Regions from separate parts of the Aminobacter sp. SR38 genome, predicted to be linked through region 1. Evidence: riboswitches for the same ligand, from Rfam matches in the RefSeq annotation. Region 1 holds a riboswitch; each other region holds the start of a gene.

What was found. Region 1 has a riboswitch for cobalamin ahead of IG197_RS11935 (ribonucleoside-diphosphate reductase subunit alpha). Riboswitches for the same ligand answer to the same signal wherever they lie in the genome.
Region 2: another riboswitch for cobalamin. It lies ahead of IG197_RS20245 (ABC transporter substrate-binding protein); the one in region 1 lies ahead of IG197_RS11935 (ribonucleoside-diphosphate reductase subunit alpha).
Region 3: another riboswitch for cobalamin. It lies ahead of IG197_RS09605 ((2Fe-2S) ferredoxin domain-containing protein); the one in region 1 lies ahead of IG197_RS11935 (ribonucleoside-diphosphate reductase subunit alpha).
Region 4: another riboswitch for cobalamin. It lies ahead of bluB (5,6-dimethylbenzimidazole synthase); the one in region 1 lies ahead of IG197_RS11935 (ribonucleoside-diphosphate reductase subunit alpha).

The regions. Positions count from the first base shown of each region.
Region 1 covers NZ_CP062112.1:2,431,092-2,434,404, reverse strand. Annotated here, with positions in the region: gene IG197_RS11940 (peptidase domain-containing ABC transporter) at 1-1,406, shown strand, start outside; cobalamin riboswitch at 1,481-1,694, shown strand; gene IG197_RS11935 (ribonucleoside-diphosphate reductase subunit alpha) at 1,804-3,313, shown strand, end outside.
Region 2 covers NZ_CP062112.1:4,124,424-4,127,736, reverse strand. Annotated here, with positions in the region: gene IG197_RS20250 (iron ABC transporter permease) at 1-1,020, opposite strand, end outside; gene IG197_RS20245 (ABC transporter substrate-binding protein) at 1,083-2,132, opposite strand; cobalamin riboswitch at 2,399-2,590, opposite strand; gene IG197_RS20240 (nucleotidyltransferase family protein) at 2,712-3,313, opposite strand, start outside.
Region 3 covers NZ_CP062112.1:1,970,649-1,973,961, forward strand. Annotated here, with positions in the region: gene IG197_RS09595 (cupin domain-containing protein) at 1-143, opposite strand, end outside; gene IG197_RS09600 (hypothetical protein) at 311-655, shown strand; cobalamin riboswitch at 1,551-1,743, shown strand; gene IG197_RS09605 ((2Fe-2S) ferredoxin domain-containing protein) at 1,858-2,637, shown strand; gene IG197_RS36645 (hypothetical protein) at 2,807-2,932, shown strand; gene IG197_RS09610 (hypothetical protein) at 3,001-3,313, shown strand, end outside.
Region 4 covers NZ_CP062112.1:4,304,460-4,307,772, forward strand. Annotated here, with positions in the region: gene IG197_RS21035 (lytic murein transglycosylase) at 1-336, opposite strand, end outside; gene galU (UTP--glucose-1-phosphate uridylyltransferase GalU) at 584-1,471, shown strand; cobalamin riboswitch at 1,535-1,720, shown strand; gene bluB (5,6-dimethylbenzimidazole synthase) at 1,767-2,501, shown strand; gene IG197_RS21050 (outer membrane beta-barrel protein) at 2,498-3,313, opposite strand, start outside.

The sequences.
Region 1 (3,313 bases):
AGAGTTCGGCATCCGCAGGCGGAAGCACGATCAACCTCCTCAACGAATCCCAGCGTGTCGCCACCTTCATGCTGAGCGCTGCGCCGAATTTCTTCCTCACCATGTTGGGTGCTGCCGTCTCGTTCGCCGTGGCGCTGTACTACGACTATCTCATCTGCCTGCTGGCCTTTGTCGTTGCCCTGATCTTCGCCGCCTTTGCCCGCAAGACCAATGCCCAGCTGGGCGAGGCGAGCCGCAGCTCGTTCCGCCTCAACGGCGCCCTGCAGGGGGCGACCGCTGAAACGGTAGGCAACATCCGCGGCATCAAGTCGAATGCGGTTGAGCGCTTCTTCATCGGGCGCTGGTCCGCGAAGTCGGCCGAAGCCATCAAGGCGCGCTGGCACATACTCGACCTCTCGCACTCCTATTCGTTCACGCTTGGCCTGCTGAGCGAGATCCTGACGCTGCTCGTCGTCCTCGTCGGCTGCTGGCGCATCCTGCGCGGCGATCTCACGATCGGTGGCCTGCTTGCGCTGCAGCTGCTCGTCACCCGGGCGACCATGCCGATGCTGACCAGTGCCGGCATCCTGATCCAGTTCCATTCGGTGAGCGCCACCGTCTCGGCCCTCGCGGCTTTCCTCAAGCGCCAGCCGGAGCGCGCCATCGTTGCCCCGGCGCTGCGTGCTGCTGATTTCGGCCCGATCACGGTCGAGGATCTGACCTTCCGCTATCCCGAGGCGACGGCTGCGGCACTCAACGGTGTCAGCCTGGTGCTGCCGGCGACGGGCGTCGTGGCGATCGTCGGCCGCAATGGCTCCGGCAAGTCCAGCCTGCTGCGCGTCCTTTTGGGACTGGAGCGCGATCATGCCGGCAAGGTGGCAATCGGCGGCATCGACGTCCGCGCCTACAATCCGCGTTGGCTGCGCGGCCGCATCGGTGTTGTCGACCAGGAGACGTCACTGTTTTCGGGTACCATCCGCGAGAACCTTCAGGCGTCGCTGCCGCGCCCGCTTCGCGACGACGAGATCGACAAGGCGCTGGCGTTTTCCTCCGCCGACAAGTTCACCGCCGGTTTGCCCAAAGGCATCGACACCGAACTGGTCCAGGCAGGGCAGAACTTCTCCGGCGGCCAGCGCCAGCGCCTGGCGATTTCGCGCGCCGTGCTGCGCGATCCGCACATCGCCGTTTTCGACGAACCTACTTCGGCGCTCGACGCCGAATCGGCGATGGCGCTCGAGCGTGAGCTGCTGGCCTTCGGCCGCGACCGCCTCGTCATCATCGTCACGCACCATCTGTTCTCGGCGCGTTCGGCCGACATGATCGTCGTGCTCGACGATAGCAGGATCGTCGGCACGGGCAGCCATGAGGCTCTGAATGCCGAATGCCCGGTCTATCAGGCGCTGTGGCGCGACTACGTCAGGGATTGATCGGCCGCCGGCGTTGATCGGTCGATGAGGTGGAAATGATTCTTCCACCTGTTGACACGACACCCGTCAGTCATACTACATGTAGACATCGTGGTTCTTCCGAGTTGATTCCAGCTCGGGAGCTAAGAGGGAAGCCGGTGCGCGATTTCGCAATGCCGGCGCTGCCCCCGCAACTGTAAGCAGTGAGTTGCTGTCGCGTAGTGCCACTGGCGCCAATGGGCGCTGGGAAGGCCAGACAGCGGCAATGACCTGCGAGCCAGGAGACCTGCCGCGATCGAGTCTGAACGTCCACGGGCGGGGTGTCCGGTGGTGCGCTTGCGTTCTGCCGGCTTGCGCTGGCTGAAATCCGTCATGCGTCCGCCCAAGGCCCTTCGCCCCCAAACCATCGGGGAAGATGATGCCGGCGACCTCCACACTTCAATCCAGCGGAACCAACAGCGTTCCGTCCGCTCTCAGCCAGGGTTCCGAGACCGCGTCCGAACCTGGCTACCGTGTCATCCGGCGCAACGGCGCGGTGACGCCGTTCGACGCGACCAAGATCACTGTGGCGCTGACCAAGGCGTTTCTCGCCACCGAGGGTTCGGTGGCCGCCGGTTCGCGCCGCGTCCACGACGTCGTCGAGGAACTGGCCGGCCAGGTGTTCGCCGCGCTGACCAGGCGGGCGGATAGCGGCCGCACCTTCCACATCGAGGAAATCCAGGACCAGGTCGAACTGGCGCTGATGCGCTCCGAGCATCACAAGGTCGCCCGCGCCTATGTGCTCTACCGCGAGGAACGTGCCCGCGAACGCGCTGCCGCCAAGGTCACGTCGGTCGAGGTCGCCGCACCGCCGCTCCAGGTCAAGGCCGATGACGGCAGCCTGGCACCGCTGAACGAGACGCGACTGGCCCGCATTGTCGACGAGGCCTGCAGCGGGCTCGAGGCCGTCTCGGCGGATGCGATCCTGGCCGAGACAAGGCGCAATCTCTATGACGGCATCACCGTCGACGAGCTTTCGCTGGCGCCGATCCTGGCCGCCCGTACGCTTGTCGAAACCGAACCGAACTACGCCTTCGTCAGCGCCCGGTTGTTGCTGGACCGGTTGCGGCGCGAGGCACTGAGCTTCGTCTCGGCCAGGTCTGAGCAGGCCACCCAGGCCGAAATGACCCAGCGCTATGCCACCTATTTCCCCGCCTTCATCGCCACCGGCATCAAGGCCGAATTGATCGACCCCGAACTTGGCCGTTTCGACCTTGCCAGGCTCAGTGCCGCGCTGAAGCCCGAGCGCGACCTGCAGTTCCAGTATCTGGGTCTGCAGACGCTCTATGACCGCTATTTCCTGCACAGCAAAGGCAAGCGTTTCGAACTGCCGCAGGCCTTTTTCATGCGCGTGGCGATGGGCCTGGCAGGCCGCGAGATCGATCGCGAGAGCCGCGCCATCGAGTTCTATGATCTTTTGTCGTCCTTCGATTTCATGGCCTCGACGCCAACGCTGTTCAACTCCGGCACGCTGCGCCCGCAATTGTCGTCCTGTTTCCTCACCACCGTCGCCGACGATCTCGACGGCATCTTCAAGGCGGTGAAGGACAATGCGCTGTTGGCCAAATATTCCGGCGGGCTCGGCAATGACTGGACCCCGGTGCGCGGCCTCGGCGCCCACATCAAGGGCACCAATGGCGAGAGCCAGGGTGTGGTGCCGTTCCTCAAGGTTGCCAACGACACGGCTATCGCCGTCAATCAGGGCGGCAAGCGCAAGGGTGCTGTCTGCGCCTATCTCGAGACCTGGCACGTCGATATCGAGGAGTTCCTCGACCTCAGGAAGAACACCGGCGACGACCGCCGCCGCACCCACGACATGAACACCGCCAACTGGGTGCCGGACCTGTTCATGGAGCGCGTCGAGGCCGATGGCGTGTGGACGCTGTTTT
Region 2 (3,313 bases), 1.7 Mb from region 1:
AATGACTGTCGGGCTGAACGCCATGCGCCCGACAGTGTCGGCCAGAAGCAGCAGCATGGCGCCGCAGATCGCCGAAAACGGGATGAGATGGCGATGGTCGCTGCCGATCAGCAGCCGGGCGACATGCGGCCCGATCAACCCGACAAAGCCGATCACGCCGGTGAAGCTGATGACCACCGCCGAGACCACCACCGACAGCACGACGGCGATGCCGCGCAGCAGCGCGACATTGATGCCGAGCGAACGCGAAACGTCGTCGCCGGCGCTCGTCAACGCGTTGAATTGCCAGGCCCGCGACTGAGCCAGCGGCAGGGCGACCAGCAGTGCCGCACCAGAGACGGCAACCGCATCCCAGCCGATGCCGTTCAGGCTGCCGAACGTCCAGTGCACGACCCGGGCCAGTTGCTCCTGGGTGGCGACGAACTGCACGGCTGCGGTCATGGCGCTGAACAGGTACATCAGGGCAATGCCGGTCAACACCATCGTCTGTGCCCCCATGCCGCGCAGCCAAGCCATGGAGAACACCAGCACGGCGCAGCCGAGCGCGAACAGAAATGCCGTCAGCGGCACGAAATAGAGCCCGGCGGCGCTGAAGCCTATGCCGAACATGATGGCGATCGAGGCACCGAAGGCCGCCGCCGAGGACACGCCGATCGTGTAGGGGCTAACCAGCGGATTGCGGGTGATCGCCTGCATCAAAACACCGGCGAATGCCAGTGACCCACCGGCTACCATGGCCATGACGACGCGCGGCAGGCGCAGATAAACGAGCACCCGCGCCTGCTGCGGATCGACCTCGGCGACGAAATGGCCGAACGAGACCTTTTGCAGGATGACCATGAGCAGCGTCACCAGCCCCGTCTCGGCGATGCCGACGATGGCAACGCCGCCGGCGACGAGCAGCAGCACAAGCAGCGCGCACAGGATGACAGCCGCCTTGCGATAGCCGGCTCGGCGGTAGAGGCTGGAAATGCCGTCGGATTGGCCACGCGCCAAACCGGCACTGCTTGCGATGTCCATGGTCTAAGGCTCCGGATTGAGAGGGTACGCCGCCGCCTGACGGGCGGCGGCGTACTGGTCGATCAGTTGGAGGCTGTGCCCTGGTAGGTCATGCCGCCCTGGAACGGCAGGCCTTGGTAGAGCTCGATCCACTCCTTCATCGCAGCCTCGGGATCGACGTCGGTGAAGAGGTCGGGATAGAGCCACTTGGCGACTTGCAGCGCGCCGGTGACCTTGGAGGATCCGCCGGCGAGGTAGTAGTTGATCAGGCGGACATCGCCCGCCTGCCCTGCCGGCGTGCCTGATATTTCCTCGCGCGCGACGATCGCCCTCCAGCTCTCGGCGAATTTTGCCTCCGGGATGGTCTGGTAGGAGCCGGGCTGCAGCTTGATTACAAGGTCGGGCTTGCGCGCGATGATCTCCTCGGGATCGACGGTGAAGCTGTTTTCGTTGCCGCGCGACGATGGCTCCTTCTTGATGTCGATGTCGCCGAAGACATTGGTGCCGCCGCCGGCCTCGATCATGTCGTGCCAGCCTGAGCCGGGCGTGACGGTCACGAGATCACGGACCTCTTCAAGATAAACCTTCTTGCGCTCGACGCCCTTCAGACGCTCGGCCAGCAGGTCCATGTACTTGGTGTAGTAGGCGTTCAGCGCATCGGCCTTTTCCTTCTCGTCGAACAGCTTGCCGAACAATGTCACGTTTTCGACATGCTGCAGCGTGTCCCAGGCGGTGACGACCAGCACCGGAATGTCGAAGGCTTCGAGCTGCTTGGCTGCCTCCTCATAGACGCCGTTGCGAGGGATGATGACCAGGTCCGGCTTGAGCGCAACGATCGCCTCGTAATTGGGCTGCGTCTGGCCTTGGCCGACAATGTCGGCTTCCTTGAACTGCGGCCAGTAGGTCGGATCCCGCATCGTGCTGGCATCGACGCCAACGACCTTGTCGATGGCGCCAATGGCGCGGGCGAACTCGACCGCGTAGCGGTTGAAGATCACCGCCCGCTTGATCGGCAGTTCCAGCTCGACCTTGCGGCCGGCATCGTCGGTGAAGCTTTCCGCGGCCGCCGGCGCAAGGCCAATGGCGGATGCCGCGGCGAGCCCGAGCCAAAGGATCCAATGTCTGATGTTCATGATCTCTCCTTGCTTGAAAGGGGTGCGCAACGCCTGGCGTTGCCATGCCCGGAAGGCGTCCGGGACAATAGGTAGAGGCGCGATGCCACGGCAGCAGGCGACGAATGCGTCTGCCCAAGCTTTCGATATTCTTGGGAAACCGTTCTTCCCGACATCGCCGCGCCAACCTCTGCCTGCCCTGGCGGGGATGCGGAAATGCAGACCTAGCGAAAGCCGCAAACGGGCCTCCGGACGGGAACCGGCATTCCTGTGGCACACCCCGACCACGGAATCTCACTCTGTCAGGCAGGTCTCCTGGCTCGCGGGTCCTAGCCTTGTCGCCCGTCTTCCCGGCACGAATGCCAGTGACACAGGGGCAATAGGCTCACCGCTTACAGTTGCGGGACAGCTCCGGTTTCGCACCGGATTCCCTCTTAGCTTCCACCTCGCGGCGGAAGACCATGACGGCGCCAACCTATCGACGGCCAAGGTAAAGTCAAGTTGCCATCCGGGACTATACAGGGCGGCATTTGCCTGAGCCGCGACGATGCTGGAGACCAGGTTGCGCGGAACTGCAGGCAGCGCAAACTGTTCTCCAACTCAGCGAACCGGCGAAACGGTCACCGAGACGATCTGGAACGGCACCGCACCATAGGTGGCGACCGTCTGGGGATGCTCCCACGCGCGGAACTGTCGCGACGGCCGCGCCGACAGCACCAACGCGCCATCCGCCTGGTCCGGCCGGATGGTACCGCGAAACCGCAAAGTCAGCCGGCCGCCTGATTTACCCAGCTTGCGATAGCGCAGCCGCGCGAAATGGCATTCGCCGCCATTCAGCTCCATCTCGATGCGACGGCGCACCGGCGGCACGTCCAGCCGCACGACGATGTCGATCTCGGCAGGCGCACCGCCAACTGCCGCCGGCGGCAACGGCACCTGCTGCGCCAGTGCCGGGGTGACCTGCCCCGCACCATCGCCCGCCTGTGTGCGCCGACCGTGCCAGACGACGCCGGGCAGCTCGCGCTCACGGACAGCGCGTTTCTTGCGCATGCGCAACTGCTTGGCGACACCGCGTGACAGCCAGGTCAGACCCTTGAAGTCGGTCCGCGGCTTGGCCTGCAGCAAGGCAGCGATACGGGCGGCGCCGGCGCGATCGGCCATGTCGACCACCTGCTCCAGCACATCGTCGGGAACCGGCACCG
Region 3 (3,313 bases), 460 kb from region 1:
CCCGACAGCACCTTGCCATCCCCGGTCGTATGCTGGACGGCCGTCTTCATCGTCGGCTTTCCGTCGACCACCACCCATCCCGGTAGGTCGTTGGAATCGGCACCTTCCGGCTGGCCAAATTTGAGGATTGTTTTGTTCGCCATGGTATTCTCCTCCCTTAAGACACCCCTGCATAGCCGACGCCCTCAATTCAGGCAACTTTGTTTCCTTATGATAAAGAGGCGTATTCCTAGGTTGGTGTTCTGCCACCGCCCCTTGCGGAATCAGCCCTGTCGGTGTTGATGGACGGATGTTTAGCAAGGACTCATAGATGAAGGCCAAACTGCTCGCTGCGGTGACGATGCTCGCAGTTGCCGGCTGTGCATCCCAGCCTGCCGACTATGCCACCACACTCTCCGCCAAGGATCCCAAATGGCGGTCAGCGGACTGCACGAAAGCTCGAGTTGAGGCGGCGAACTACGCAGCGCAAGAGAAAGAAACGCTGAGCGTATCGGCAGGGCTGCTGCTTGGCCCATACGGGCTCGGCATCGCCATGGCCGGTAAGGAACATCGCGCCAAGATGCGCAAGCAATTCGCCCGGAACATGCATCTGAAATGCTCGAGCAAGCCCCTTCCGGCCAGCCTGGCGAGCAGCGCGGACACCGCGAAGCGGTAACTTCAGTCCTCACTGCCAACGGCGCGCATGTGCGGCAAGCTCGTCGCGCGCCTGCTCCAATGCCTCCGGCGAAGCGTTCGCCCACGCGGTGAGCCGCCGCCGCGCACATCATCGACACCTCCGATCCTCACCTGTGGCTGTCGCGATTGCATGCCGGGCCACATTGGTGGGGTGCCCACGAAAACAGGCCAAAGCTGCTCTGCAATCATTCTGGCGACCCGCCTGGTGGCCGTTTCCAGCGTCTCACGTTGGCGGTAACTCACGACACTCGCCGGTGTCCTGGCAACGCACCGGTGGACGGCCGCTCAGATTGCCCTGAACGGGCTCGACGCCGCTTGCGATCCAGCCGCTCTACACGAGAAGTTGAACGACCGCGCCGTCCGCTCGCTGGCGTTGGTTGACCTTACGTTAGGAACCTCTAAACGACCTACAGGCTCACCTCGTCCTTACCCCACCTTGGACCACCCGAGCTTAGCGCCCGCCCTGCCCCCCCAATCAATGGGCGGGCGCGTCCCCTCGCACATCCGATGTCGCGCAGACAAGCTTATCAGCCGCGGACGCCTTCACATCGCAGCTGCGAGCTTCCCGCTTCATATCGACGCCGGTTGCCGATTTTCATGTCGATATGCCTCGGGCAGGCGCCGTTCGCCTTGTGCGGTTTGCACAGAAGGCAGCCGGCCCTGGCATTCCTGGGCTTATTCCGCTTGTGGTGCATGTCCATCTCCGGTCTCTACCGGTGCGCCCCGATGGCGCACGGTCATGATCGGAAGGGCTGCTTGGCAATCGTCGTCCATCGCCGGACCATGTGCAGCAACACCAAGCGATCGCAAGGCAGCGCATTGCTGGCCTAGGTACTTGTCCATCGACAACCCTTGACTTGCGTCTGCCCGCATATAGCTTGCCGCGCGGTTATGGTTCTTCTGCTTTCGGGCGGAAGCTAAGAGGGAATTCGGTGCGAAACCGAAGCTGCCCCGCAACTGTAAGCGGTGAGCCGCATTGCCGATTGTGTCACTGGCCGACGGCCGGGAAGGCAGGCAATGAGCCGAGACCCGCGAGCCAGGAGACCTGCCTGACCGAGTGATGTTTCGTGGGCGGGGTGTACCACCGGAGCGCAGGTTCGTGCAGGCGGCGCTATCGGCCATCGCCTTTCACCAACATGCGTTGCGACAATCCCGACCGCAGTCAGGCCAGGGATCGATCGTTTGCACAATACCGAAGTTGAGACCGCGCAGTCCCAGGCCAGACGTGCCATCGTGCTCGTCGCCAGGTCGGCCTTTGCTGCCGCGCCCTACAGGCAGATGCAGCAGCTCTGTGATCTCGCCGCGGCGTTGCCCGGCGTCGATCACACCAGCTTCGGCTTCACCGAACAAGGCACGCCGTCGCTGCGCGAGGCGCTTGCGGCACTTCGCCAGCAGGATTTCTCCGATATCCTCATCCTGCCGCTGATGCTGCCGATCGAGCCCAGCTTCAATGCCTGGCTCACCAAGTCGCTGCGCCGGTGGCAGGCCGAGGACGCGGCACCTTGGCCGACGGTGCGCATCGCGCGGGGCCTCGCCGAAAGCCCGCTGCTGGCTGCAATGATGGCCGACCTCGTCACCGGCGCCGACGCGACGCCGCCCATCCCGCCGCTCGACAGGCTGGCGCCGGAGGGCTCGCTCGTGCCGGCGCAGAAACGCCGCGTGCTGGTCTGCCAGGGCGGCCCGTGCAATGCCGCCGGCGCGGACCTGATCTGGGGCCACCTGCGCAACCAGCAGGACCGCCAGAAGCTGCGCGTGACCGGCGACGGCACGATGAGCGCCAAATCGACCTGCCTTGGCCCCTGTAACCTGGCACCGGTGCTGCAGGTCTTTCCCGAAGGCACCTATTACGGCGGGGTCACCGAGGCCGCCGTCGACCGCATAGTCACCGAACATCTGCTCGGCGGCGCGGTGGTCGACGACTTTGCCTACCACCCCACCGGCCGCAAGCAGGTGCTGCGGTGAAGGCCCATTGAAAACAAGGGGGATCGTGTCGTTCCGCCACCATCTGCTTTTCGCCCCTGCCTTTTGTCGGCCTGGACAGCGACATGCTGTTCTGCCGTGAACCTGATCTGGCACTGGAAGTTGCTGCGGCCGCCCTTCGGCTCCGTCGACGTCAAGGGCATGTGCACATATGGCCGCGACGACCGATCCTCGGGACGGTTATTGGCAGGCGCCGTCCCGGACTTTGGGCGTCGACTACGACCTGGTGCCGATGATCGAGACCACCGTCGACAAGGCTGGGGTCAAAGCGAGCTAATATGGCGGCCTCGTCGTGGTTCGGCGAGAAGACCGTATCCTCGGCTACTCGGCTGTTTCGAGCGTTCGGTGGCAGCAAAGCTCGCGCCCAATGTCAGCCATCGTGTCGAGGCGGGCCACGGGGTCGTTTCCGCCCGGGGAAGCGAGCTGTGGGACAGTTCGCAGGCCTGCCTGTCGCTGGCCATGCCGGGCAGCGGCCTGACGATGCGCACCTTGTCGGCACCGCACAACTTTCCGCACCACCTGTTCGACCCGATTCCGGCCGAACAGCAACGCTTGCCGTTGTCGATCGTCCACTATCACGACGTCTTTACCAGGCACGGCGCGCAATCCGCTGCTCAACGGATCGACGGATGTTCCCGCCGATATCCGCCACTGGCTG
Region 4 (3,313 bases), 1.9 Mb from region 1:
GATGCGGTCGAGCCAGGGTTTCCACTTGCGCGCCATCTCGCGACCGACAGCAATTGACTGGTCATGGACGCGATTGTCGAAATAATCCCAGACCGGCGCGGTGAATTCGGGCTGGAACCGGGCCTTTTCAAGTACTTCGGGGTCAGCCGAGGTCACGCCACGAAAGGCGCGGTCATAGGTCGAACCGGAAATCCCGTTGTCTGCGGCGACGGAGCGGAAGCTCGCCACCCAGCGCTGGAAACCGGCTTCGGCGGCCGCCGGGCCGGCCGGAAGCATCAATGCCAGCGAAAGGGCAGCGGCGCTCAGGAGGCCTTTGGCGGTCTTGCGAAGGGGCATTCTTTCCTCCTTGGAGAGATCAGAAACACGATTCATCGCCGATGCCGGTTATCAATCAGTTTACCATAGACCCGTTGGGGAACGAAAAGCGGGTTGAGGGATTGTCCACCTAGCTGTTCGGACAATCAAGATCGCGTGATCAATGGTCTTGCCCGCTGTCGCCGAATATGTGAACGCATTCAGTATTCATCAATTCGGGCGTGGCAAAGTTGGCGTCCGATACATCCCTCTATCGGACGACCACGCAATGAAAAGAGTTCGCAAGGCAGTTTTTCCGGTCGCGGGCTTGGGCACGCGTTTTCTGCCTGCCACCAAGTCTATCCCCAAGGAAATGCTGACTGTGGTCGATCGCCCTGTGATCCAGTATGTGGTCGACGAGGCGCGCGAAGCGGGCATCGAACATTTCATCTTTGTCACGGGCCGCAACAAGGCGGTCATCGAAGACCATTTCGACGTCCAGTTCGAACTTTATGATACGCTGGCCCAGCGCGGCAAGACCGAGCAACTGGAGCGCCTGCAGCGGTTGCAGCCGGCCCCGGGCCAGACCTCGTTCACGCGCCAGCAGGTACCGCTCGGCCTTGGCCACGCAGTGTGGTGCGCGCGCGAGCTGGTCGGCGACGAGCCCTTCGCGCTGCTGTTGCCCGACATGATCATGCAGTCGGAAAAGAGCTGCATGCGCGAGATGGTCGAGCTCTATGCCGAGACCGGCAACAACATCATCGCCGTCCAGGAATGCGACCCGGCCGAGGCGCACAAATACGGCATCGTCGGCAAGGGCAAGTCGGTTCACACCGGCTTCGAGATCGAGGGCATGGTGGAAAAGCCCAAGCAGGGCACGGCACCCTCGAACCTGTTCATCAATGGCCGCTACATTCTGCAGCCGGAGATTTTCAAGATCCTGGCAAGCCAGGAGCGTGGCGCCGGCGACGAGATCCAGCTGACCGACGCCATGCTCAAGCTCGAGAAGATGCAGTCCTTCTACGGCTATCATTATCGCGGCCGCACCTTCGACTGCGGCTCGCCGGAAGGTTTCGTCGAAGCCAACGTTGCCTTTGCCTTGTCGCGCTCCGATCTCAGCAGGAGCATGGCCGGCGTCATCGAAGCGCTGCTCGGCGAGATCAAGCCGGGCAAATAAGCCACATGTCGCCCGTGCGTCAGGATTGGACGCACGGTGCGATGGCTTTCGGCCGCTGCTGCCGCTAGAAATACCCTGCCAGGTGCCCGCAGCGATGCGGGAGAATCGGGAACACGGTGCAAATCCGTGGCGTGCCCAACGCTGTAAGAGGGACCGTATCGGCAGAGGCCACTGTTCATCCTGAACGGGAAGGCGCCGCAGACGGGTTGAACTTGAGCCAGAAGACCGGCCCGGCAGACATCGACCTCCGCATGGTCAGGCGGAGGGAACCGACATGCTCGCCAGGGGATATGCGATGCTTGCTGACCAGTTGAAGGCCGCTTCAGGCTGTTTCGATATCGCTGCACAGGATGCCGTTTACCGCGCCATCTTCACGCGCCGCGACGTTCGCAGCCATTTTCTGCCTGATCCGATCGACGACGATGTGCTGGCGCGGCTGCTGCTGGCGGCCCATCACGCGCCGTCGGTTGGCTTCATGCAGCCGTGGAACTTCATCGTCATCAGAGATCGCGAACGACGCGAGCAGGTCCGCGACCTGTTCTTTGCGGCGCGGCAGCAGGAACTGCCTGAGATCGCCGAGGAGCGGCGGGGGCTGTACCGCAAGCTCAAGCTCGAAGGCATCTGCGAAAGCCCGCTCAACCTGGTCATCACCTGCGACCGCAGCCGTTCGGCAAACTCTCCGCTCGGACGATGGCACAATCCCGAGATGGACCTCTTCAGCACCGTCTGCGCAGTTCAGAATTTCTGGCTCGCCGCGCGTGCCGAGGGCATAGGCGTCGGCTGGGTCAGCATCCTCGATCGCGAGGCGCTGAAGCAGTTGCTAGGCATTCCCGATCACGTCGTGCCGGTGGCCTATCTCTGCGTCGGCCACGTCAGCGAATTCGCCGACAAGCCCGATCTCGAGCGCCATGGCTGGGGATGCCGTCTGCCGCTTGCCGAGCTGATCATGAGCGAGGTCTATGCGGGGCAGGGGGAGACGGCCTTGAGGGCCGCAGCCGCCGCGATCGGCGGTTTGCCCCAAGCAGGTTAGCGCTGGATTTTCAACCCGACGAAGACGCTGTTGGTCTTGGCGTCGCGGAACGGCAAGGTGCTGTCGAAGGTCTCATGGCGCAGCTTGCCGGTCAGGCCGGCGTAGCGGTTGAGCCACCAGGTCAGGCCCGCTTCGGCGCTGAGCCTAAGCTCGTGGTCGTTCGAGCTGGCATAGTCGCGGTAGCCGACGCCGCCGGCGAGGAATGCAGTCAGGTTGGAACGGATCTGCCGTTCGACGCTGAGGCGGCCGTTGTAGAGCACCGAACCGCTGTCGCCCGGGGTCGTCGATCCCTCGACGAAGGTTTCGCCGGTCAGGCCGACGATCGTGCCGCGCATCGGCGACCATCTGAGATCAGCGGCAATCGTCGCGGCGGAAACCGTCTTCAGCCGGTCGTCGTCGAAATCCTCCGAAATCCAGCCGGCCGAAATCTCGCCGCCGAATTTTTCGCCCATGTCGATCTCGACGCCGGCGCGGGCGCCGGTACGCTTGGACGAGCGCTCGAAACCGGCGGTGTCGAAGCGCAGGTCATAGACCCGGCGGCCGAATTCGACCTCGCCAAAGGGCGTCAACGCCGGTGAGACCTCGTAGCCGACGCGGACCTTGCCGGTATAGAGTCTGGAGTCGCGGTCCTTCTGTGAGAGCGTGGTGCCGTCGGTCAGTTCGGCGTCGCTGTAGCTTTCGTCGACAGCTTCGCCGGTCACTCCGAAGCGGAACTTGCCGACGGCCTTTTCGACACCCAGCGCGCCGTTCAGCGTGTGCAGGTTCGGCCGCTCGGCGGTGCCGGAGATGACCACGGGCGACGACGTCGATTC